4 regions of the Telluria sp. RT2P19 genome follow, and region 2 is predicted to be linked to each of the others. Evidence: predicted binding sites of a transcription regulator. Region 2 holds the regulator's gene; each other region holds the start of a gene.
What was found. Region 2 encodes sigma-54, which starts transcription at its own class of promoters, with help from an activator protein. Its sites were predicted from a motif close to TGGCANGNAANCTGCTTT; they were not measured.
Positions count from the first base shown of each region.

Region 1: the regulator sigma-54 is predicted to act here: its motif matches at 3,271-3,288, upstream of AC56KW_RS20665 (transglutaminase family protein).
Region 3: the regulator sigma-54 is predicted to act here: its motif matches at 2,688-2,705, upstream of AC56KW_RS21525 (CmpA/NrtA family ABC transporter substrate-binding protein).
Region 4: the regulator sigma-54 is predicted to act here: its motif matches at 3,804-3,821, upstream of AC56KW_RS03510 (pilin).

Region 1 covers NZ_JCASIL010000019.1:48,848-54,518, forward strand. Annotated here, with positions in the region: gene AC56KW_RS20650 (zinc-binding metallopeptidase family protein) at 1-679, shown strand, start outside; gene AC56KW_RS20655 (alpha-E domain-containing protein) at 756-1,781, opposite strand; gene AC56KW_RS20660 (circularly permuted type 2 ATP-grasp protein) at 1,783-3,195, opposite strand; gene AC56KW_RS20665 (transglutaminase family protein) at 3,361-5,671, shown strand, end outside.
Region 2 covers NZ_JCASIL010000020.1:16,263-21,933, reverse strand. Annotated here, with positions in the region: gene lptB (LPS export ABC transporter ATP-binding protein) at 1-689, shown strand, start outside; gene AC56KW_RS21005 (RNA polymerase factor sigma-54) at 701-2,185, shown strand; gene hpf (ribosome hibernation-promoting factor, HPF/YfiA family) at 2,260-2,619, shown strand; gene AC56KW_RS20995 (enoyl-CoA hydratase/isomerase family protein) at 2,743-3,828, shown strand; gene AC56KW_RS20990 (DUF5694 domain-containing protein) at 3,913-4,983, shown strand; gene rapZ (RNase adapter RapZ) at 5,010-5,671, opposite strand, start outside.
Region 3 covers NZ_JCASIL010000021.1:2,055-7,725, forward strand. Annotated here, with positions in the region: gene AC56KW_RS21515 (GH36-type glycosyl hydrolase domain-containing protein) at 1-1,899, shown strand, start outside; gene AC56KW_RS21520 (gluconokinase) at 1,951-2,469, opposite strand; gene AC56KW_RS21525 (CmpA/NrtA family ABC transporter substrate-binding protein) at 2,784-4,178, shown strand; gene ntrB (nitrate ABC transporter permease) at 4,191-5,066, shown strand; gene AC56KW_RS21535 (ABC transporter ATP-binding protein) at 5,056-5,671, shown strand, end outside.
Region 4 covers NZ_JCASIL010000002.1:302,060-307,730, forward strand. Annotated here, with positions in the region: gene AC56KW_RS03495 (MerR family transcriptional regulator) at 1-227, opposite strand, end outside; gene AC56KW_RS03500 (fasciclin domain-containing protein) at 487-942, shown strand; gene AC56KW_RS03505 (S9 family peptidase) at 1,085-3,154, shown strand; gene AC56KW_RS03510 (pilin) at 3,207-3,731, opposite strand; gene sucD (succinate--CoA ligase subunit alpha) at 4,034-4,915, opposite strand; gene sucC (ADP-forming succinate--CoA ligase subunit beta) at 4,934-5,671, opposite strand, start outside.

The sequences.
Region 1 (5,671 bases), on a different contig from region 2:
CGACCAGTGCGTGATGACCGGCCATGCCGACGGCGTCATCACCCTGAACATCGCCGAAGCCGATCCGGCCGAGCGCGAACGCACGCGCGAACAGATGCACGAGCGTTATCGCACCCTGTTAGGCCATTTCCGTCACGAAAGTGGACATTACTATTTTGATCGCCTGGTCGTCGGCAGCCCCTGGATCGACGAGTACCGCTCCCTGTTTGGCGACGAGCGCCAGGATTATGGCGAAAGCTTGAAACGCCACTACGAGAACGGGCCCGCCGAAGACTGGGCGGAGCGCTTCGTGAGCAGCTATGCGAGCTCCCATCCGTGGGAAGACTGGGCCGAGACCTGGGCCCACTACCTGCATATGATCGATACGCTGGAGACGGCGCACGCCTGCGGCCTGCAGCTCAAGCCGCGCAAGGCCGACGAGCCTGCGCTCGACGGCATCACCCTGCCAACCAGGACGGATGCGTTCGACGATACCCTGAACGACTGGTTCGCGCTGACCTATGTGCTCAACAGCCTGAATCGCAGCATCGGGATGCCGGACTCGTATCCCTTCACGCTCAGCCCGCCGGTCATGGAAAAACTGCACTTCGTGCACCGGGTCGTGCGCGCCCAGATCAAGAAGGATGCCGTGCCAGTCAGGCCGGCGACGACGCCGGCGCCTGCCGCGCCCGAAGCCTGAGCCGACGCACCATCATGACGCGCGCGCCGCCGTTTTCCTCAAAACGGTGCGACGCGCGATATGCTGGTGCGCCCCGTCACGCGGTCTGGGTCTGGGTTTGCGTCATCCCGGACAGGGTCTGCGTCTGGGACTGGGTCGGTCCTTCTTCAGGCAAGGCCGGTTCGATCGGGATCAGGAAGTCGCGGCTGATGCCGTTGCCCAGTGCGTCGACCGACGCCAGGAAGCGGGTCAGGAATTCGTGCAGGCCTTCTTCGAGGATGTCGCCGATCGGGGCCGATTGCAGCATGGCGTACAGTTCCACGGCCAGGCGCTCGGTGTCGTGCGACTGCGCATTGCGTACGTCCTTCAGGTTGGCGACCACGGCGGCGATGCACGCCACCAGCGAGCGCGGCATTTTCTCCTGCAGTATCAAGAGCTCGGCCACCCGCTTCGGCGTGATGGCGTCGCGGTAGACCTTGCGGTAGATCTCGAAGGCAGAGACCGAGCGCAGCAGCGCCGCAAGCTGGTAGAACTCCGCCTGCGTCCCGGCCTGGATCGGATCGGACGCCTGGGACCTGAACTTGACGTCGAGAATACGCGCCGTATTGTCGGCTCGTTCCAGGAAGGTGCCGAGGCGGATGAAATTGAACGCCTCGTCCTGGAACATGGTGCCCAGCGTGACGCCGCGCGACAGGTGCGAACGGTACTTGACCCATTCCAGGAACTGGCCCGGATCGTGCTCGAAGGTGCGTTTCTTGAGGTGCTGCTGCAGCATCAGCCAGGTCGTGTTTTCGGTTTCCCATACCTCGGTGGTCAGGGCCCCGCGCACGGCGCGCGCATTCTCGCGCGCCGCGCGCAGGCAGCTGGTGATCGAGGACAGGTTGTCCGGATCGCGGACCATGAAATCGATCACGTCCTTCTGCGTGAGCGCCGGATACTTGGCCTCGAACTGCGATTCCAGCTCGGACACGGCCAGCATGCTGCGCCAGCCCTGCTGCTCGGCTTGCGCCGACTGCGGCATCAGCGAATACTGGACCCGGACATCGAGCATGCGGGCCGTGTTTTCGGCCCGCTCGGTATAACGGGCCATCCAGAACAAATGATCTGCGGTGCGGCTCAACATGCTAGTTCTCCAGTATCCAGGTGTCTTTGGTGCCGCCGCCCTGCGACGAATTGACTACCAGCGAGCCCTCCTGCAGCGCCACCCGGGTCAGGCCTCCCGGCACCATCGACACGGTCTTGCCCGACAAGACGAAGGGCCGCAGGTCGATGTGGCGCGGCGCGATGCCCGCTTCGACATAGGTGGGGCAAGCCGACAGCGCAAGCGTGGGCTGGGCGATATAGCCGTCGGGATTGGCCAGCAGGCGCGCGCGGAAGGCCTCGATCTCGGCGTGGGTCGAGGCCGGCCCGACCAGCATGCCGTAGCCGCCGGCGCCGTGCACTTCCTTGACCACCAGTTCGGGCAGCCTGGACAGGGTGTAGGCGAGATCTTCTTTCTTCCTGCACTGGTAGGTCGGCACGTTGTTGAGGATCGGCTGTTCGCCCAGGTAGAACTCGATCATGTCCGGGACATACGGATAAATCGACTTGTCGTCGGCCACCCCGGTGCCGATGGCGTTGGCCAGGCCGACCCGGCCGGCACGCACCGCGTCGAGCAGGCCCGGCACGCCCAGGGTGGACTCGGCGCGGAAGGCGCGTGGGTCGAGGTAGTCGTCGTCGATGCGGCGATAGATGACGTCGACCTGCTTCGGCCCGCGCGTGGTGCGCATGTACACAGTGTCGTCGCTCACATACAGGTCTTGCCCCTGCACCAGCGCCACGCCCATCTGCTGGGCCAGGAAGGCATGCTCGAAATAGGCCGAGTTGTGCATGCCGGGCGTGAGCACGACCACGGTCGGGTCGCCCGGACTGTGCGGCGCCACGGTGCGCAGGTTGTCGAGCAGCAGGTCGGGATAGTGCTCGACCGGCGCCACGCGGTTGCTCGCGAACAGCGCCGGGAACAGCCGCATCATCATCTTGCGGTTTTCCAGCATGTACGACACGCCCGAAGGCACCCGCAGATTGTCTTCCAGGACGTAGAACTCGCCCTCGCCGGCGCGCACGATGTCGACCCCGGCGATATGGGCGTAGATATCGGAAGGCATCTTGACGCCCTGCATGGCGGGCCGGTACTGGGCGTTGTCCAGGATCTGTTCGGCCGGGATGATGCCCGCCTTCAGGATGTTCTGCTCATGGTAGACATCGTGCAGGAAGCGGTTCAGTGCCGTCACCCGCTGCACCAGGCCGGCCTGCAGCCGGGCCCATTCGGCGGCGTCGATCACGCGCGGGATGATGTCGAACGGGATCAGGCGTTCCTTGCCGGCGTTGTCGCCATAGACCGCGAAGGTGATTCCCACGCGCTGGAAAGTCAGTTCGGCTTCGGCCCGCTTTTGCGCGATCAGGTGCGGCGGCTGCAGGGCAAGCCACCGGGCAAATGCGTCGTAGTGAGGGCGTGCAGTTGCCGCAGCGGAATACATTTCATCATAAAAATTCGGCATCGGATCCTCCAGTGACATAAGTGCAATCAAGAAACGTGCCAGCTGGGGCGATGCCGCACGATCGCATTATATTGCGGGTACGAATCATGCTTAAATACTGTTGAAACAGGCACCCGCCGATCAGACTGGTATCGTTGGTGATCTTCCCTATAAAGGCACTTTTGCATGGCTATCCGTATCGCGCTGCACCACAAGACCAGTTACCGCTATGACCGGCAAGTCGCCCTGTCGCCGCATGAAGTGCGCCTGCGTCCGGCGCCGCATGCGCGCACGCCGATCCTGTCGTATTCGCTGTCGGTGCTACCGCAAGCGCATTTCATCAATTGGCAGCAAGACCCGTACGGCAACTACATCGGCCGCTTCGTCTTCCCGGAAAAAACGGATACGCTCGAGTTCACGGTCGACCTGGTCGCCGACATGACCGTCATCAATCCCTTCGATTTTTTCATCGAAAGCTATGCCGCAAACTTCCCTTTCGCCTATCCGGAGCAACTGAAGGCGGAGCTGAGCGCCTACGCCCAGGCCGAGCCGCCGGGTCCCCGCCTGCTGGCCTGGGTGGACGCGGCGCGGCGCGAGCTGCTGGCGCAGCCGATGAACACCAACGACTTCCTGGTGGCCATCAACCAGCGCCTGCAGCGCGATATCGCCTATCTGTTGCGGATGGAACCCGGCGTGCAGACGCCCGAAGACACGCTGGAAAAGTGTTCCGGCTCGTGCCGCGACACTGGCTGGCTGCTGGTGCAGATCCTGCGCGAGATGGGGCTGGCGGCGCGTTTCGTCTCGGGCTACCTGATCCAGCTGCGGGCCGACCAGGAAGCGCTCGACGGTCCGAGCGGTCCCCTGGAGGACTTCACCGACCTGCACGCCTGGACCGAGGTATATATCCCCGGCGCCGGCTGGATCGGGCTCGATCCGACGTCGGGCATGCTGGCGGGCGAAGGCCATATTCCGCTCGCCTGTACCGCACTGCCGTCGTCGGCGGCGCCGGTGACGGGGTTCAGCGACAAGGCCGAGGTCACCTTCGTCCACGAGATGACGATCACCCGCATCCATGAAGATCCGCGCGTGACCAAGCCGTATAGCGAGGCCGACTGGCAGGCCATCGACCGCCTGGGCCAGCAGGTCGATGCCGATCTGCTGGCCCAGGACGTGCGCCTGACCCAGGGGGGCGAGCCCACCTTCGTCTCGATCGACGACATGGATGGTCCCGAATGGAATACCCTGGCGCACGGCGACAAGAAGCGCGAACTGGCCGGCAACCTGCTGCACCGTTTGAAAAACCACTTCGCGCCGGGCGGCATGCTGCACTACGGCCAGGGCAAATGGTATCCGGGCGAGCCCCTGCCGCGCTGGGCGCTCAACATCTTCTGGCGCGTCGATGGCCAGCCGATCTGGCTCGATCCGTCCCTGTTCTCGGACGAGCATGTCGACGATGGCTATGGCGGCGAGGAAGCCGGCCGCTTCATCGCCGAGCTGGTCAAGTCGCTCGGCCTGCCGGCGGGCAGCGCCATCCCGGCCTATGAAGACGTGCTGCTGCAGGCCCAGCGCGAGCAGGCGCTGCCGCGCAACCTCGACCCCTTGCGGGCCGACCTGAACGCGCCGGAGGAACGGCGCCGGCTGGCGCGCCTGCTCGAGCGCGGCCTGGGCCAAGTGGCCGGCTACGTGCTGCCGCTGCAGGCCAGGGACTACGACCCCGCGGTCATGCTCGGCAGCAGCTGGCGTACCTCGCCCTGGCCGCTGCGGCGCGAAAACCTGTACCTGCTCGAGGGCGACTCGCCGATCGGCCTGCGCCTGCCGCTGGCCACGTTGCCGTGGGTGCTGCCCGAGGAGCGCGATCCCGGCTTCGATGTCGATCCGTTCGCGCCGCGCGCAGCCCTGCCGGCGGCGAAAAAGGACCGGCGCCCGGTGCTGGGCCTGGCCGCCGGCAAGTCGGCGGACAAGACCGCCAGGACAGGCAAGCCGGCCACGCCCGCCGCGCCACCCGAGCCGGCGGCGCGCGACGTGATCCATACCGCGCTGTGCGTCGAAGTGCGGGGCGGGCGCCTGTACGTGTTCATGCCGCCGCAAAAACGCATCGAGGATTACCTGGCGCTGGTCGGCGCGATCGAGACCACCGCCGCCAAGCTCAAGATGAAGCTGCGGATCGAGGGCTATGCGCCGCCGCGCGACCCGCGCATCAAGCTGCTCAGCGTCACGCCCGACCCGGGCGTCATCGAAGTCAATATCCATCCGGCCGCCTCGTGGAGCGAGCTGGTGCACAACGTGACGACCCTCTACCAGGAAGCACGCCTGACGCGCCTGGGCACCGAGAAATTCATGCACGATGGCCGCCACACCGGTACCGGCGGCGGCAACCACGCCACCCTCGGTGGGGCCAGCGTCGACGACAGCCCGATGCTGCGCCGTCCCGACCTGCTCAAGAGCCTGATCATCTACTGGCAGATCCATCCGGCCTTGTCTTACCTGTTCTCGGGCA
Region 2 (5,671 bases):
TGGTGGTGCGCGACGTGTCGCTGCAGGTCGAATGCGGTGAAGTGGTTGGCTTGCTGGGCCCGAACGGCGCCGGCAAGACGACGTCGTTCTACATGATCGTCGGCCTGGTGCCGTCGGATGCCGGTTCGATCGACATCAACGGTACCGACATCACGAGCCTGCCGATCCACCGCCGCGCGGTGCTGGGCCTGTCCTACCTGCCGCAAGAGGCGTCGGTGTTTCGCAAGCTGACGGTCGAAGAGAACATCCGCGCCGTGCTCGAACTGCAGAAGGACAACGGCAAGCCGCTGTCGAAAGACCAGATCAACGCGCGCCTCGACACCCTGCTGGCCGACCTGCAGATCGAGAAGCTGCGCGAAAATCCGGCCTTGTCGCTGTCGGGCGGCGAGCGCCGCCGCGTGGAAATCGCGCGCGCGCTGGCGACCAATCCGCGCTTCGTGCTGCTCGACGAGCCATTCGCCGGCGTCGATCCGATCGCCGTGATCGAGATCCAGCGCATCGTGCGCTTCCTGAAGGAGCGCAAGATCGGCGTCCTGATCACCGACCACAACGTGCGCGAGACGCTCGGCATCTGCGACCGCGCCTACATCATCAACCAGGGCGCCGTGCTGGCATCGGGCCGCCCTGACGACATCATCGCCGACGAGTCGGTGCGCCGCGTGTACCTGGGTGAACACTTCCGCATGTGAGCGACACCTAGATGAAACAGTCCCTGCAACTTCGCACATCGCAGCACCTGGCGCTCACGCCGCAATTGCAGCAATCGATCCGCCTGCTGCAGCTGTCGACACTCGAACTGCACCAGGAGATCGAGCAGATACTGGGCGATAACCCCTTGCTGGAACGGCTCGACGATCCGCTCGACCGCTCGGTGCGCTTGCTGGCCGATGGCGCCATCAACAACGCGCCGGCCAATGGCGAAGCGCCGTCCGCGCCCGGCCAGCAGGCCGAGGGACAGGAGGCGCCAGCGCCGGCAGGCGAGGCCGAAGGCTTCGATGGCGCCGCCGATGGCGACCGTGGCGACGCCGACTGGAGCGATGGCGGTTCGGTATCGTCGGGCAGTGGCGGCGAGGATGAAGACGGCCGCCCGCAGCTGGAGGCCTGCGCCATCACCTTGCGCGAGCACCTGATGGAACAGGTGCGCGAAGCCACCTTGTCGGCGCGCGACCGGGCGCTGGCCGAGCTGGTGATCGATGCGCTCGACGACAACGGCTACCTCGAGGAACCACTCGACGAGATCCACGCCCGTCTGCCCGAAGAACTCGAGATCGAGATCGACGAGCTGCGCTGCGCGCTGGCGCTGGTGCAGAGCATGGACCCGGTGGGCGTCGGCGCGCGCAGCGCGGCCGAATGCCTGGCGCTGCAGATCCGGCGCATGCCCGGCGTGCCGATGGTCACGCGGCGCATGGCGCTCACCATCGTCGAGGGTTACCTGAGCTGGTTCGCCCAGCGCGAATACAGCAAGCTCAAAAAAGCGCTCGACTGCGACGACGAAGACCTGCGCGAGGTGCAGGCCGTGGTCCGCCAGTGCAATCCGCATCCGGGCGCCGCCTTCGCATCGAACCTGTCCGACTACGTGGTGCCGGACGTGATCGTGCGCCGTTCCAAGAGCGGCTGGGCTGTCACGTTGAACCCGGACGTGATGCCGCGCCTGCGCGTCAACAGCCTGTACGCGAACCTGCTCAAACAGGGCAAGAGCGAGGCGCAGATGGGCGCGCAGCTGCAAGAAGCGAAGTGGCTCATCAAGAATATGCGCCAGCGTTTCGACACCATCCTCCGTGTGGCGGAGGCGATTGTCGAGCGCCAGCGCAACTTTTTCTCGCACGGCGCGGTTGCCATGCGGCCCCTTGTTTTACGTGAGATTGCTGATACACTAGGCCTACACGAGAGCACAATTTCTCGTGTCACAACTCAAAAATATATGCTGACCCCGCACGGCATGGTTGAGTTGAAGTATTTCTTCGGCAGCCACGTTGCCACCGAGGCGGGAGGCGAAGCATCCTCGACGGCAATACGTGCGCTCATCGCACAATTGACAGGAGCAGAAGACCCTAGGAACCCTTTATCCGACAGCAAGATCGCGGAGATGCTCGGGGAACAAGGCATGGTCATCGCGCGCCGCACGGTTGCAAAATACCGTGAAGCCCTCAAGATACCCCCTGTAAGCCTCCGCAAGTCCTTGTAACTGCGCCGTCCACAGACATCGTGCCTTGTCGCGTCCTGTGGCCCACACGGTGCAACATTTTCAAAGGAGTGTGTATGAACCTCACAATCAGTGGCCATCATCTCGAAGTAACCCCCGCCATCCGTGAATACGTTCAGAATAAGCTCGAGCGCATCATTCGCCATTTCGACCAGGTGATCGACACCCACGTCTTCCTGGCCGTCGACAACCTCACTGAAAAAGAAAAAAGGCAGAAAGCAGAGATCAACGTGCAGGTATCGGGCAAGACCCTGCATGTGGCAAGCGTCGCGCAAGACCTGTACGCCGCGATCGACACGCTGATGGATAAGCTGGACCGTCAAATCCTGAAACACAAGCAGCAACTGAAGGACCATAGCCGTACTTCGATCAAACGCCTGCCGGAAAACGGCGGCGAAGACGCCGCTGTCGCCTGATCAGGCGCAGGGCTCACACTAGCTAAGGGCGTCTAAGGGGACGCCCTTTTTGCATCCGGCTTCCCGGTATGACGCGCGTCGCGTGTTCGGTAAAATGCATCTCTCTCCATTACCGACCACGCCATGACCGACCACGTCCTGACCAGCATCGCCAACCGCACCGGCATCATCACCCTCGACCGTCCGAAGGCGCTCAATTCGCTGTCGCTCGCGATGGTGCGCGCGCTGACCGACATCCTGCTTGTCTGGCAGGCCAACCCGCAAGTCGACGCGGTCATGCTCACCAGCAGCAGCGAAAAGGCCTTGTGCGCAGGCGGCGACATCCGCTTCTTCCATGAAGTCGGCCATGCGGGTCCGATGGGCGGCAGCGCGCTGCTCGAGGATTTCTTCACCGAAGAATACGCGCTGAACCACCTGATCCATTTCTATCCGAAGCCCTATATCGCCATCATGGACGGCGTCGTGATGGGCGGCGGCATGGGCATCGCCCAGGGCGGCCCGGATTGCGGGCTGCGCATCGTGACCGAGCGCACCAGGATGGCCATGCCCGAAGTGAACATCGGCCTGTTCCCGGATGTCGGCGGCAGCCATTTCCTGTCGCATGCGCCGGGACAGCTCGGCAACTACCTGGGCTTGACCGGCCTGACGATCGGCGCCGCCGACGCGCTGTACGTGGGCCTGGCCGACGTGTTCGTGCCAAGCGCCGAGCTGCCGGCCTTGAACGCACTGATCCAGGCGACGGGCGGCGCCGAACTGCCCGCCGCGATCCGCGCCTTCGCCGCGCCGTTCGCGCAAGCGGCAGGCGAAAGCGAACTGCAGGCCCGGCGTGCACTGATCGATACGCACTTCGGCGCGGCGTCGGTCGCCGCGATCATGGCTTCGCTCGAACCCGACGAGACGCCGTTCGCGCAAAAGGCCCTGGCGGCGATGCGCCAGCGCTCGCCCCTGATGATGTGCGTGACCCACGAGCTGCTGGCGCGCGGCGCCCAACTGTCCGTGGCCGACTGCCTGCGCATGGAGCGCTCGCTGGTGCGCCGCAATTTCGAGCATGGCGAAGTGCTGGAAGGGGTACGCGCGCTGGTGATCGACAAGGACAATGCGCCGCAATGGAATCCCCCATCCCTCGAGCAGGTCACGCCCGAGATGGTGGCGCGCTTCTTCGCGCCGGTATGGCCGGACCACGCGCATCCGCTCAGGCATCTCGCATAAACGCTCCCATGCATATCCATTTTTGCGTGACACCGTATCGATGAGGTGTGACCATCAGTCCTTCATGATGTGAAAGGAAGACCGATGCGCCTGCGTGCCTTGCTGATCTCGATGACCTTGTGCGGCGGCGTCGCCGCGCAGGACCACCGGCCCGACTTCGATCCGAGCCGGCTCAAGGGCCCGGCGGCGGGAGGGGCGACCGAAGTGCTGGTGCTCGGCTCGTCCCATCTGTCGCAACTGCCGAAGACCTTCAGGCAATCGAGCCTGACCCTCGTGAACGACCGGCTTGCCGCCTGGAAGCCGCAGGCGATCGCCATTGAAGCGCTGTCCGGGCCACAGTGCGACTTCATGCGCGCTTACCAGGCGCGCTACAAGGACTCCATCGACAGCTATTGCTGGGATCCTGCGCCAGCCCGGGCGGCCACCGGGCTCGATGTCGCCGCCGCCACAGATGCGTACGAGAAGCTGCTGGCCTCCTGGCCGGACGCGCCGAGCCCCGCGCAACGGCGTCGCCTGGCGGCCCTGTTCCTTGCAGGCGGCGAACCCGCGTCGGCCTTCGTCCAATGGCTGCGCCTGCCGGCCGCCGAGCAGCGCGTGGGCGACGGACTCGATGCCGCGCTGGTCGCCCAGCTGCAGAAGTCCGAGACGCGCGTCAGCGAAAGCCTGATGATCGCCGCGCGCCTGGCCGCGCGCCTGGGCCACGAGCGCGTGTATCCGATGGATGACCACACGGCGGACCGCCCGATCAAGGACCGCCAGGCGATCATCGAGGCCTTCAATACAATCTGGGATAACCCGGCCAACAAGAAGCGCGCGCAGGCGGACAAGGTCTTGAACGAAGGGTTGGGCAGCCCCGAAGGCGTGCTGGCGCTGTACCGCGCCGAGAATGCGCCCGGCCAGGGAGTGCTCGTCTTCGAAAGCGACTTCGGCGCCGCCATGAACGAATCGTCGCCGCAGCGCTTGGGCCGCAAGTATCTGGGGTACTGGGAAACGCGCAACCTGCGCATGGCCGCCAATATCCGCGACGTGATGACCGAACGGCCGGGCGAGCGCATGCTGGTCATCGTGGGCGCTTCGCACAAGGGCTACCTGGAAGCCTACCTGCACCAGATGCACGATCTGCGCATCGTGGATGCAATGCAGGTGCTGCGGTAGAAACTGGAAATCTACCGGAGCAGGTGCTAGGCAGCCGGATGCTTCGGCTGCTCCCGGTGCCGTACGATCACGCGCTCGGTCTCGGCGAAGTGCGCGCCGAGATGCTCGGCCATGTACACCGAGCGGTGCTGGCCGCCGGTGCAGCCCACCGCCACCGTCAGGTAGCTGCGGTTATCGGTCTTGAACGATGGCAGCCACTTGGCCACGAAGCTGCGGATATCGGCCAGCATCTCGATCGCGCTCGGCTGGGTGTCGAGGAAGTCGATCACCGGCTGATCCCTGCCGGTGAGGGGCCGCAGGGCCAGGTCGTAATACGGGTTCGGGATCGCGCGCACGTCGAACACGAAGTCGGCGTCGAGCGGCACGCCGACCTTGAACGCGAACGATTCGAAGAACAGCGTCAGCGGCGCGTGGTCGACCTCGGCCAGCTCCTTGATCCAGCCGCGCAGCTTGTTGGCCGACAGCTCCGAGGTATCGATCACATGGCCCAGGTTCTCGATCGACGACAGGCGCTCGCGCTCTTCGGCGATGCACTCGATGAGGGTACGGCGCGAAGCCGGGTTCTCGCCCGGCCGCAGTTCGTGCGACAGCGGGTGGCTGCGCCGCGTCTCGGAAAAACGCGCGACCAGCGAATGCGTGCTCGAGGTCAGGAACATGACCTTGACCGCGTGGCCGTCCTCGCGCAGGC
Region 3 (5,671 bases), on a different contig from region 2:
CGCCGCATCAGCGTCTATCCTTATTTCACGATCGGCTATATGTCGTGGATGAACCAGTCGGCCGAGTACCGGCATGACCTTGGCGGCATCGTGGCGTCGAGCATCACGCCGTACCAGAAACTGGAAGACTACTTCAAGAATCGCCTGTTCAAGGACCGCACCGTGCTGCTGTGCGAGCAGGCGCCGGACGCCTGGGAGACCGGCCAGATCGCCTTCGAAGGCGAAGGCGGCCTGCATGCGCCGTCCGGCCTGGCGGGCGAGCGCCTGGGCTGCGGCGATGCGCGCTACGAGACGCCGGCGGCCGTGGTCCAGTACCGGCTGGCGCTGGCGCCCGGCAACGCCGTCACGCGCCGCTTCCTGTTCGGGCCCGCCTTCGACGACGCCGAGACCGCATCGCTGCGCCAGCGCTACCTGAGCGAGGAAGGCTTCGCCGCCGCCGCGCGCGACTACGCGGCGTATATCGCGCAGGGCGAAGGCGTCATCCAGGTCACGACACCGGACCGCGAACTCGATAACTTCGTCAACACCTGGCTGGCGCGCCAGGTCTATTACCACGGCGACGTCAACCGCCTGAGCACCGACCCGCAGACCCGCAACTACCTGCAGGACAATATGGGCATGGCCTTCGTCAAGCCGGCGGCGGCGCGCGCCGCCTTCCTGCACTCGCTGAGCCAGCAGGAGGCCAATGGCGCGATGCCCGACGGGATCCTGCTGTTCGAAGGCGCTGAACTCAAGTACATCAACCAGATCCCGCACACCGACCACTGCGTCTGGCTGCCGGTATGCCTGCGCGCCTACCTCGATGAAACGGGCGACGCCGCCATCCTCGACGCGCCGGTCACGACGCACGACGGCCAGGTGAAAAGCGCGTTCGAGCGCATCTCGCTGGCAATGGACTGGCTGCTGCAGCGGCGCGATGCGCGCGGCCTCTCGTACATCGAGCAGGGCGACTGGTGCGATCCGATGAATATGGTCGGCTACAAGGGCCGCGGCGTCTCGGGCTGGCTGACGGTGGCGGCGGCCTATGCGCTGAACCTGTGGGCCGACGTGTGCGCGGCGCGTGGCGACGCTGCCCGCGAGGCGCACTACCGCGCCGGCGCCGGCGAGATGAATGGCGCCGCCAACACCCACCTGTGGGACGGCGCCTGGTTCGCGCGCGGCATCACCGACGACGACGTCAAGTTCGGCGTGGCCAGCGATACCGAGGGCCGCATCTACCTCAATCCCCAGAGCTGGGCCTTCCTGTCCGGCGCGGCCAGCGCCGAACAGCGCGCCAGGATGCTCGGCGAGATCGACGAGCAGCTGCGCACGCCGTACGGGGTGCAGATGTTCGCGCCGCCCTACAGCGCCATGCGCGAAGACGTCGGCCGCGTCACGCAAAAGCATCCCGGTTCGGCCGAGAACGGCGCGGTGTACAACCACGCCTCGGTGTTCTACATCTACAGCCTGTACACGATCGGCGAGGCCGACCGCGCCTTCGATGCGCTGCGCAAGATGATCCCCGGCCCGGGCCAGGACGACTACCTGCAGCGCGGCCAGCTGCCGGTGTTCATTCCCAATTACTACCGCGGCGCGTACAAGGAGTATCCGCGCACCGCCGGGCGTTCGAGCCAGCTGTTCAACACAGGCACCGTGGCCTGGGTCTATCGCTGCCTGATCGAGGGGCTGTGCGGCTTGAAGGGCGATATGCAGGGCTTGACGGTAGCGCCGCAACTGCCGTCGGGGTGGGATGGGATGTCGGTCACGCGGCGCTTCCGTGGTGCGACTTTCGAGGTCGAGATCAAACGGGGCGCGGTGCGACAGGTCGAGGTGATCTGCGACGGCGTCGCCCTGCCTGCGGCGCGCATCGACAAGGTCGAAGCGGGTCGCAGCTACAAGCTCGAGGTGACGGTTCCCTGATGGCCGGACGCCAGGAGGGCTTCCCCACTCCTGGCGCCATTGCCGAGGCCCTCAGCCCCGGACGCTGGCAAGAATCTGCCCGACCAGCTGTTCCGGGAGGTCGCGGATATCCAGGGTAATGCCGGCTTCGTCCGGCTGCAGGGGTTCGAGCGTGCTCAGCTGGCTGTCGAGCAGCGACGGCGGCATGTAGTGACCGGGGCGGTTGCTCACGCGCTCCAGCAGCAGGCCGCGCTCGCCCGCCAGGTGGGCGAAGCGCACGTCGCCGCCGGCGCTGCGCAGCAGGTCGCGATAGGTACGCTTGAGCGAGGAGCACGACAGCACCGCCCCGCCCTCGCGCGCGGCAAGCTTGTCGCGCAGGCTCAGGAGCCAGTCGCGGCGGTCGTCGTCGGTCAGCGCGACGCCGGCCGACATCTTGGCCACATTCGCCTCGGAATGGAAGGCATCCCCCTCGATGAAGGGCGCACCGAGCCTGGTGGCCAGCGCCGCGCCGATGCTGCTCTTGCCGCAACCGCTCACGCCCATCACTACCCAGGCGGTTCCCTTGTCGTCGTCTCGCGCTTCTGTCGTCATGTCGTCCATGTTAACGCTAACATCAATAAGGTCGATTGTAGCCGCTGCGCGGTAAGGATGTAAACCCATCACGCACCACGAGCGGGCAGATGCGCGCAATAGGTGCTCCGGCGCCTGCCGATGGCGAGCGCCGTCACGGTTCCTGCACGATACCCGGGCGCGACCCAAAGCGTCGTTTTCGCTCTGGGAAGGAGGTGATGTCCCTACCCGATGCCATATGGCACAGGTCTTGCTGGTGACAAAGTATGGGCAGGTCAACGCCGGTCGCGCCGTTTCATTTTTTGCGTCATCACCACTACCAGGGATCTTCGCCAATGAAAGATGAGAATCTGTACCGCCCCTATTCGACCGAGTCCAGCCTGAGTGGTTGCGCCTGCGGCAGGCATGGCTCCCAGGCCGAGCACGAGCGCCAGGCGCAAGCCGCGCGGCTGCGGCGCGCGGGTGACGCCGAAGCGCTGTCGGGCGACTTCATCGAGGCCGCTGCGGTACGCGCCTTGTTCCCCCATGAAGTGACGCGCCGCAACCTGATCAAGGCCGTGGGCGCGCCGACGCTGATGGCGGCGGTCGGCGCGGTGCTGCCGCTGGCCAGCCTGCAGGCCAATGCACAGGAAAAAGCCGGCGCGCTCGAGAAGAAGGACCTCAAGATCGGCTTCATTCCGATCAACTGCGCCACGCCCCTGATCATGGCCGACCCGATGGGCATGTACAAGGCGCAGGGGCTGAACGTCACCCTCAGCAAGACCGCCGGCTGGGCGCTGGTGCGCGACCAGATGATCAACCGCGAACTCGATGCGTCGCACTTCCTCGCGCCGATGCCGCTGGCGATGTCGGCCGGCCAGGGCGGCACGCCGCAGCCGATGCGCGTCGCCACCATCCAGAACATCAACGGGCAGGCGATCACGCTCGCGCTCAAGCACAAGGACAATCGCGACCCGCGCAACTGGAAGGGCTTCAAGTTCGCGATTCCGTTCGAGTACTCGGTCCACAACTTCCTGCTGCGCTACTACCTGGCCGAGCACGGGCTCGACCCCGACCGCGACGTGCAGCTGCGCGTGACGCCGCCACCCGAGATGGTCGCCAACCTGCGCGCCGGGAATATCGACGGCTTCCTCGGTCCCGATCCGTTCAACCAGCGCGCCGTGTTCGACCAGGTCGGCTTCATCCACATCCTGACCAAGGACATCTGGAACGGCCATCCCTGCTGCGCCTTCGGCGCCTCGCAAGCCTTCATCGACCAGAACCCGAACACCTTCGCCGCGCTGTACCGTGCCATCCTGAACGCCACCGCGATGGCGCACAAGCACGAGAACCGGGCCGAGATCGCCAAGGCCATCTGCAAACCCGCGTACCTGAACCAGCCCGAGACCGTCGTGCTGCAGGCGCTCTCGGGCCGCTTCGCCGATGGCCTGGGCAAGGTGCGCAACGAACCGGACCGCGCCGACTTCGACGCCTTGCCGTGGTATTCGATGGCGACCTGGATGCTGACGCAGATGAAGCGCTGGGGCTACCTGAAGGGCGACGTCAACTACAAGGCGCTGGCCGAACAGGTCTTCCTGCTCACCGATGCGCGCAAGCAGATGGCGGCCCTCGGCATGCAGGCGCCTGCCGCCGCCGCCAGCGGCTACCGCCCGTTCACGATCATGGGCAAGACCTACGATCCGGCCAGGCCGCAGGCCTACCTGGACAGCTTCGCCATCAAGCGCGCCTGACAGGAAAAGCCCATGCACAAGCAACTCAGGTTGAAGGCGGCGCTGCTGTCGCTGGCGCTGCTGCTGGTCCTGCTCGGGGTCTGGCATATCGCCACCGCGCCGCGCGCCGCGGCGCCGGTGGCCGCCATGAGCGCCGAGCAAGCCGAGTACGCGGCCCTGATGGGACAAGCGCCGGCGGCCGGCGCGGCTCCGGCGCCGGCCGCCGGCGGGGGCTTCCCGACGCCGGCCGGGTTCGCGCTGGTGGCGGTAGGCCACCTGGCCGATCCGTTCTATGATCGCGGCCCGAACGACCGCGGCATCGGCATCCAGCTGGGGCATTCGCTGGTGCGCGTCGGCCTGGGCTACCTGCTGGCGATGCTGGTGGCGATCCCGCTGGGTTTCGCGATCGGCATGTCGCCCCTGCTGTACCGCGCGATCGATCCTTTCATCCAGGTGCTCAAGCCGATCTCGCCGCTGGCCTGGATGCCGATCGCCCTGTACACGATCAAGGATTCATCGATCTCGGGGATCTTCGTGATCTTCATCTGCTCGATCTGGCCCATGCTGATCAACACCGCGTTCGGCGTGGCCGGCGTGCGCAAGGACTGGCTCAATGTCGCGCGCACGCTCGAAGTGTCGCCGCTGCGCAAGGCTTTCCTGGTGATCCTGCCGGCGGCGGCGCCGACCATCATCACCGGCATGCGCATCTCGATGGGGATCGCCTGGCTCGTGATCGTGGCCGCCGAAATGCTGATCGGCGGGAACGGCATCGGCTACTTCCTGTGGAACGAGTGGAACAACCTGTCGCTGGCGAACGTGATCTTCGCCGTGCTCATGATCGGCATCGTGGGCATGGCGCTGGACCTCATGTTCGCCGCCCTGCAAGGGAAGGTGACCTATGCCGAATGACCGTTTCGTCCAGGTCGACGGCCTGGCCAAGACCTATCGCGCCGGCCAGGCGCCGGTGTTCGAGGGGGTGACGTTCGCGATCGAGCGCGGAGAGTTCATCTGCATCATCGGCCACTCGGGCTGCGGCAAGAGCACCATCCTCAACGTGCTCGCCGGCCTCGAAGAAGCCAGCGCCGGCACCGTGATCATGGACGGCCGCGAAGTGACCGGCCCTGGCCTGGACCGTGGCGTGGTGTTCCAGAGCCACGCCCTGCTGCCCTGGCTGAGCGTGGAAGACAATATCGGCTTCGCCGTGCGCTCGCGCCATCCCGGCTGGCCGCGCGAGAAGGTGCGCGAACACGGCGCGCGCTTCATCGAGATGGTCGGCCTGGGCGGCGCGGCGCGCAAGAAGCCGGCCGAACTGTCGGGCGGCATGAAGCAGCGCGTGGGCATCGCGCGCGCCTTCGCGGTCGAACCCAAGATGCTGCTGCTGGACGAACCGTTCGGCGCGCTCGACGCGCTTACCCGCGGCACGATCCAGGACGAGCTGCTCGGCATCTGCGCGGCGACGCGGCAGACCGTCTTCATGATCACCCACGACGTCGACGAAGCGATCCTGCTGGCCG
Region 4 (5,671 bases), on a different contig from region 2:
AGCATCGATTGCAACTGGTCACGACTCAGGCCAGCGAGCACGCCGATCGAATGCCCCTGGTCGACCAGTTGCTTGAGCAGGCCAAGGCGCGCGACCTGTTCGGCCGAGTACAGGCGCTGACCGCGCTCGGAGCGCTGGGCGTCCGACAGGCTGTAGCGGCGCTCCCATACGCGCAGGGTTTCTACCGGCAGGCCGGCCAGCCGTGCGGCAGCGCCAGTGCGGTACATGATCCTTTCTTGTCCCGTTTTATAAGATTCTGTCATTACACGCCCCGAAGTTGAACCATTATTCTGAAACTGCATGGTGTCACATATTGGAGAAAAATGCAGTCCCGCCACTCAACAGTATCCAAAAATGATGAACCTTTGTTGAACCCATATTATCAAACATTATCGAGTCACACATTAGACTACAGGCTAAATCACAGGTAAATTTGTCTCAGATCGGTTCACCATGAACCATCAAAACCCACTTCTGGAGTCTACTATGAAAAAAATCCTGATCGCTCTGCCACTCGCGTTTGCTTTCAGTTCGGTACAGGCGGCCGATATCGTGGATACGGCCAAATCGGCCGGCACCTTCAATACGCTGGTTACCGCCGTCCAGGCCGCCGGCCTGACCGACACCCTGAAAGGGCCGGGTCCGTTTACCGTGTTCGCCCCGACCGATGCGGCATTTGCAAAAATTCCGAAAGTCAAACTCGACGCACTGCTGAACGACAAGGCGGCACTGGCCAAGGTGCTGACCTACCACGTGGTGCCTGGCAAGGTCATGGCCGCCGACGTCAAGCCCGGCGACGTCAAGACCGTCGAAGGCAGCGCGTTCGCGGTAAAGGTCGCGGGCGGCAAGGTCATGGTCGACAAGGCCACGGTGACCAAGACCGATATCGCTGCCGATAATGGTGTCATCCATGTGATCGATACGGTCATCATGCCTAAATAATTGCCTCTTCCTCGTACGGTAGCGTTTCCCCGCCTGGCGCCGCCGGCTGCGGGGAATGGTTCGGTTTCATGCCTGGTGACATCGTGGTAAATTGCCGGCTTGCCTGCGGCACCCGGCCGTGGCACTGATCGACGAGGATGGAATGACATTTCGCTTGCTGACGATGGCAGCGGCCCTGCTGGCCGCCACCACCGCGACGGCCGCGCCGCGCGGCTTTACCGTGGAAGACCTGGTCAACATGGAACGGGTCGGCAGCCCGGCCGTGTCGCCGGACGCCACGCGCGTGATCTATACCGTGCGCAGCACGGATATGGAAAAGAACCGTGGCAATACCCAATTGTGGATGGTCGACCTGCGCGCCGCCAAGCCGGTGCCGCAACGCCTGAGCCAGCATGCGTCCAGCAGCAGCGACCCGGAGTGGTCGCCCTCTGGCGACGCCGTGTATTTCCTGTCGGCGCGCTCGGGCTCGTCGCAGGTGTGGCGCCAGCCGGTCAACGGCGGCGAGCCGGTGCAGGTCACCAGCCTGCCGCTGGACATCGACAACTTCCGCCTGGCTCCCAGCGGCGACCGCCTGGCCTTCAGCCTGACCGTGTTCCGCGATTGCGCCGACCTGGCCTGCACCAGGTCGCGCCTCGACGCCAAGGAAAAGGACAAGGCCACCGGCAAGGTCTATGACCGCCTGTTCGTGCGCCACTGGGATACCTGGAACGACCACCGCAACGCGGTGCTGTTCTCGGCGCCGCTGGGCGCCGATGGCAAGGCCGGCGGCGAGCCGGTCAGCCTGTCCGGCTCGCTCGACGGGGACGTGCCGTCGAAGCCTTTCGGCGACCGGGAAGAGTACCGTTTCAGCCCGGACGGCAAGACCATCGTGTTTTCAAGCCGCATCGCCGGCAAGACCGAGGCCTGGTCGACCAACTTCGACCTGTACAGCGTCCCTGCCGCCGGCGGCGCCGCGCCGCGCAACCTGACCCAGGACAATCCGGCCTGGGATACCAAGGGCACCTTTTCGCCGGACGGCCGCACGCTGGCCTACCTGGCGATGGCGCGTCCCGGCTTCGAGGCCGACCGCTACCAGGTCATGCTGATGGACGTGGCCACTGGCCAGAAACGCAAGCTCGCGGCCGACTGGGACCGTTCGGCCGGCAACCTGATGTGGCGTGCGGATGGCAAGGCGCTGATCGTCGATGCCGAAGACATCGGCCAGCACCGCCTGTTCTCGATCGACGTCGCCAGCGGCAAGGTGACGCCGCTGACCGACAAGGGCGCGGTGGGCGCCTACGACCTGCGGCGCGACACCCTGGTCTATACCCACGCCAACCTGCAGTCGGGCGCGCAACTGTTCTCGATGAAGCTGGGCGGCAAGCCGAAGCAGCTGACCGACCTGAACACCGAGCGCTTGAAGGATGTGCGCTTCGGTGAATCCGAGCAGTTCTCGTTTGCCGGGGCCAATGGCGAGACCGTCCACGGGTATGTGATGAAGCCGTGGAACGCCCAGCCGGGCCAGAAGTACGCGGTTGCCTTCATCGTCCACGGCGGCCCGCAGGGCAGCTTCGGCAACAGCTGGAGCTATCGCTGGAATCCGCAGGTGTACGCGGGTGCGGGGTATGCGGCCGTGTTCATCGACTTCCACGGCTCGACCGGCTACGGCCAGAAGTTCACCGATGCGATCAGCAACGACTGGGGCGGCAAGCCGCTGGTCGACCTGCAGAAGGGCTACGACGCGGCGGTGCAGAAATTCCCTTGGCTCGACCGTTCACGCGACTGCGCGCTGGGGGCGTCGTACGGCGGCTACATGATGAACTGGATCGCGGGTAACTGGTCGGATGAGTTCAAGTGCATCGTCAACCATGACGGCGTGTTCGATACCCGCGGCATGGCGTACTCGACCGAGGAGCAGTGGTTCACGGATTGGGAAAGCGGCGGCCCTTACTTCAAGGTGCCGGAGAATCACGAGCGCTTCAACCCGGTTCATCACGTAAACAAGTGGAAGACGCCGATGCTGGTGATCCAGGGCGACCTCGATTTCAGGATCCCGACGGCGCAGGCGCTGGGGACGTTCACCGCGCTGCAGCGCATGGGTGTCGACAGCAAGCTGCTGGTGTTCCCGGATGAAAACCACTGGGTGCTCAAGCCAGCGAACTCGCTGCAGTGGCATCACACCGTGGTGGGGTGGCTGGATCAGTATTTGAAGACGCAGCCTGCTGTGAAGTAAGCTGGAAAGCAAAAAGCCCGCTGTGAAGCGGGCTTTTTGTTGGGGGTGAAGATTAGCCTGGGCCGTCTTCGCCTTCGCCTTCGCCTTCGCCACCACCGGTGCCGCCGCCTGCTGGGAGTTCAACGCTGTTCTTAAGGAGAGATTCCTTAACTGCGTTGTTCGTCACGGTCGTGGTCACGTTCCATGCAACAGCGCTAGCGGTCACGACTGGTTTGAAGATAACATCTTTTTCTGCGGTACCGTCACCGATATTCTTGAGGGTCATCGTGATCACGCCGGCATTGGTCACGGTCACATTGTCGACTTCAGCGGTTTCTGCGAACTCTGGGAAAGCGCCCGGGCTGGTCGTCGAGTTGCAGCTTGTGGCTGCGCCATTTTCTTGCACGCACATTGCTACTGCAGTTTTGTACGGATTGACGACGCTTAGCGCATTCGATGCTTTAGCACGTGCAGTGTAGTTGCTGTACTGTGGAATCGCAACAGCTGCCAGGATACCGATGATGGCAACGACGATCATCAGTTCGATCAGGGTAAAGCCGCCTTCGGCTTTCTTGCTTGGCATTTGCTTGAAGTTCATTTTTCTCTCCAGGGTGGTATGTCGAAAGTTGGGACTACGTGTCTTGTGCTGCTCTGCTGCTACGCTTTCCTATATGCAAGCGCTGTGCCAGCCCGAAAACAGCAGAAAACGGTCGATTTTATTAATATTGAGATAATAAAACCCTGTGCCACGACAAAAATTGGCGTCTCTACTGACAAATTTTGTCAGTGCCTTGGAGCAATTTTTGTCAGCTAACGATTATTGGCGACAAAAAATGGAACCCCAAACAAAACGGGGAGCCGAAGCTCCCCGTTTTGTTACCGATCAAGAGATCGTCAGAATTACAGCATCGCCTTCAGCAGACGCGCCATTTCCGATGGGTTCTTGGTGACGGTGATGCCGCAGGCTTCCATGATTTCCAGCTTGGCTTGCGCGGTGTCGGCGCCGCCCGAAATCAGCGCGCCGGCGTGGCCCATGCGCTTGCCTGGAGGCGCGGTGACGCCAGCGATGAAGCCGACCACTGGCTTCTTCATGTTGTCCTTGATCCAGTGAGCAGCGTTCGCTTCGTCAGGACCACCGATTTCGCCGATCATGATGACCGCGTCGGTATCAGGATCGTCGTTGAACATGCGCATCACGTCGATGTGCTTCAGGCCGTTGATCGGGTCGCCGCCGATGCCGACTGCCGACGATTGGCCCAGGCCCAGTGCGGTCAGCTGGCCGACTGCTTCATAGGTCAGGGTGCCCGAACGCGACACGACGCCGATACGGCCCTTCTTGTGGATGTGGCCCGGCATGATGCCGATCTTGATTTCGTCAGGGGTGATCAGGCCTGGGCAGTTCGGGCCCAGCAGCAGGGTCTTGGAACCGGCTTTGGCCATGCGATCCTTGATTTCCATCATGTCGCGGACAGGGATGCCTTCGGTGATGCAGATTGCCAGGTCCAGCTCGGCTTCGACGGCTTCCCAGATTGCGGCGGCTGCGCCTGCTGGTGGGACGTAGATGACCGACACGGTGGCGCCGGTTTCCGAGGCAGCTTCCTTGACGGTTGCGTAGATCGGGATGCCTTCGAAATCTTCACCGGCTTTCTTCGGGTTCACGCCTGCGACGAAGGCTTCCTTGCCGTTCGCGTAGTCGCGGCACATACGGGTGTGGAATTGGCCGGTCTTGCCGGTGATGCCCTGGGTGATGACTTTGGTGTCTTTATTGATCAGAATCGACATTTTTATTTCCTTAGCGAATTAGGCTTTACCAGCGGCGGCGGCAACGACCGATTTCGCTGCGTCTTCCATCGTATCGGCGGCGATGATCGGCAGACCCGAGTCAGCCAGCATCTTCTTGCCCAGGTCTTCGTTGGTGCCCTTCATGCGCACGACCAGCGGCACTTGCAGCGACACGGCTTTCGATGCGGTGATCACGCCTTCGGCGATGACGTCGCAACGCATGATGCCGCCGAAGATGTTGACCAGGATGGCCTTCAGTTCCGGGTTCTTCAGCATGATCTTGAAGGCTTCGGTCACTTTCTCGGCCGTGGCGCCACCGCCCACGTCCAGGAAGTTGGCCGGCTCGCCGCCGAACAGCTTGATGGTGTCCATGGTGGCCATGGCCAGGCCGGCGCCGTTGACCAGGCAGCCGATGTTGCCGTCGAGCGAAATGTAGGCCAGGTCGAACTTCGATGCTTCGACTTCGGCTGGATCTTCTTCGTCCAGGTCGCGGTAGGCGACGATCTCTGGATGACGGAACAGCGCGTTGGCGTCGAAGTTGAATTTCGCGTCCAGGGCGATGATCTTGCCGCTGCCGGTAACGATCAGCGGGTTGATTTCGGCCAGCGATGCGTCGGTATCCCAGTAGGCTTTGTACAGGCCTTGCAGGTTGGCGCGCGCGTCGGCGATCGAGCCTTCCGGCACGCCGATCTTGGCGGCGACGGCATCGGCGTCGGCGTCGGTCAGGCCGACGGCCGGGTCGATCACGACGTTGTG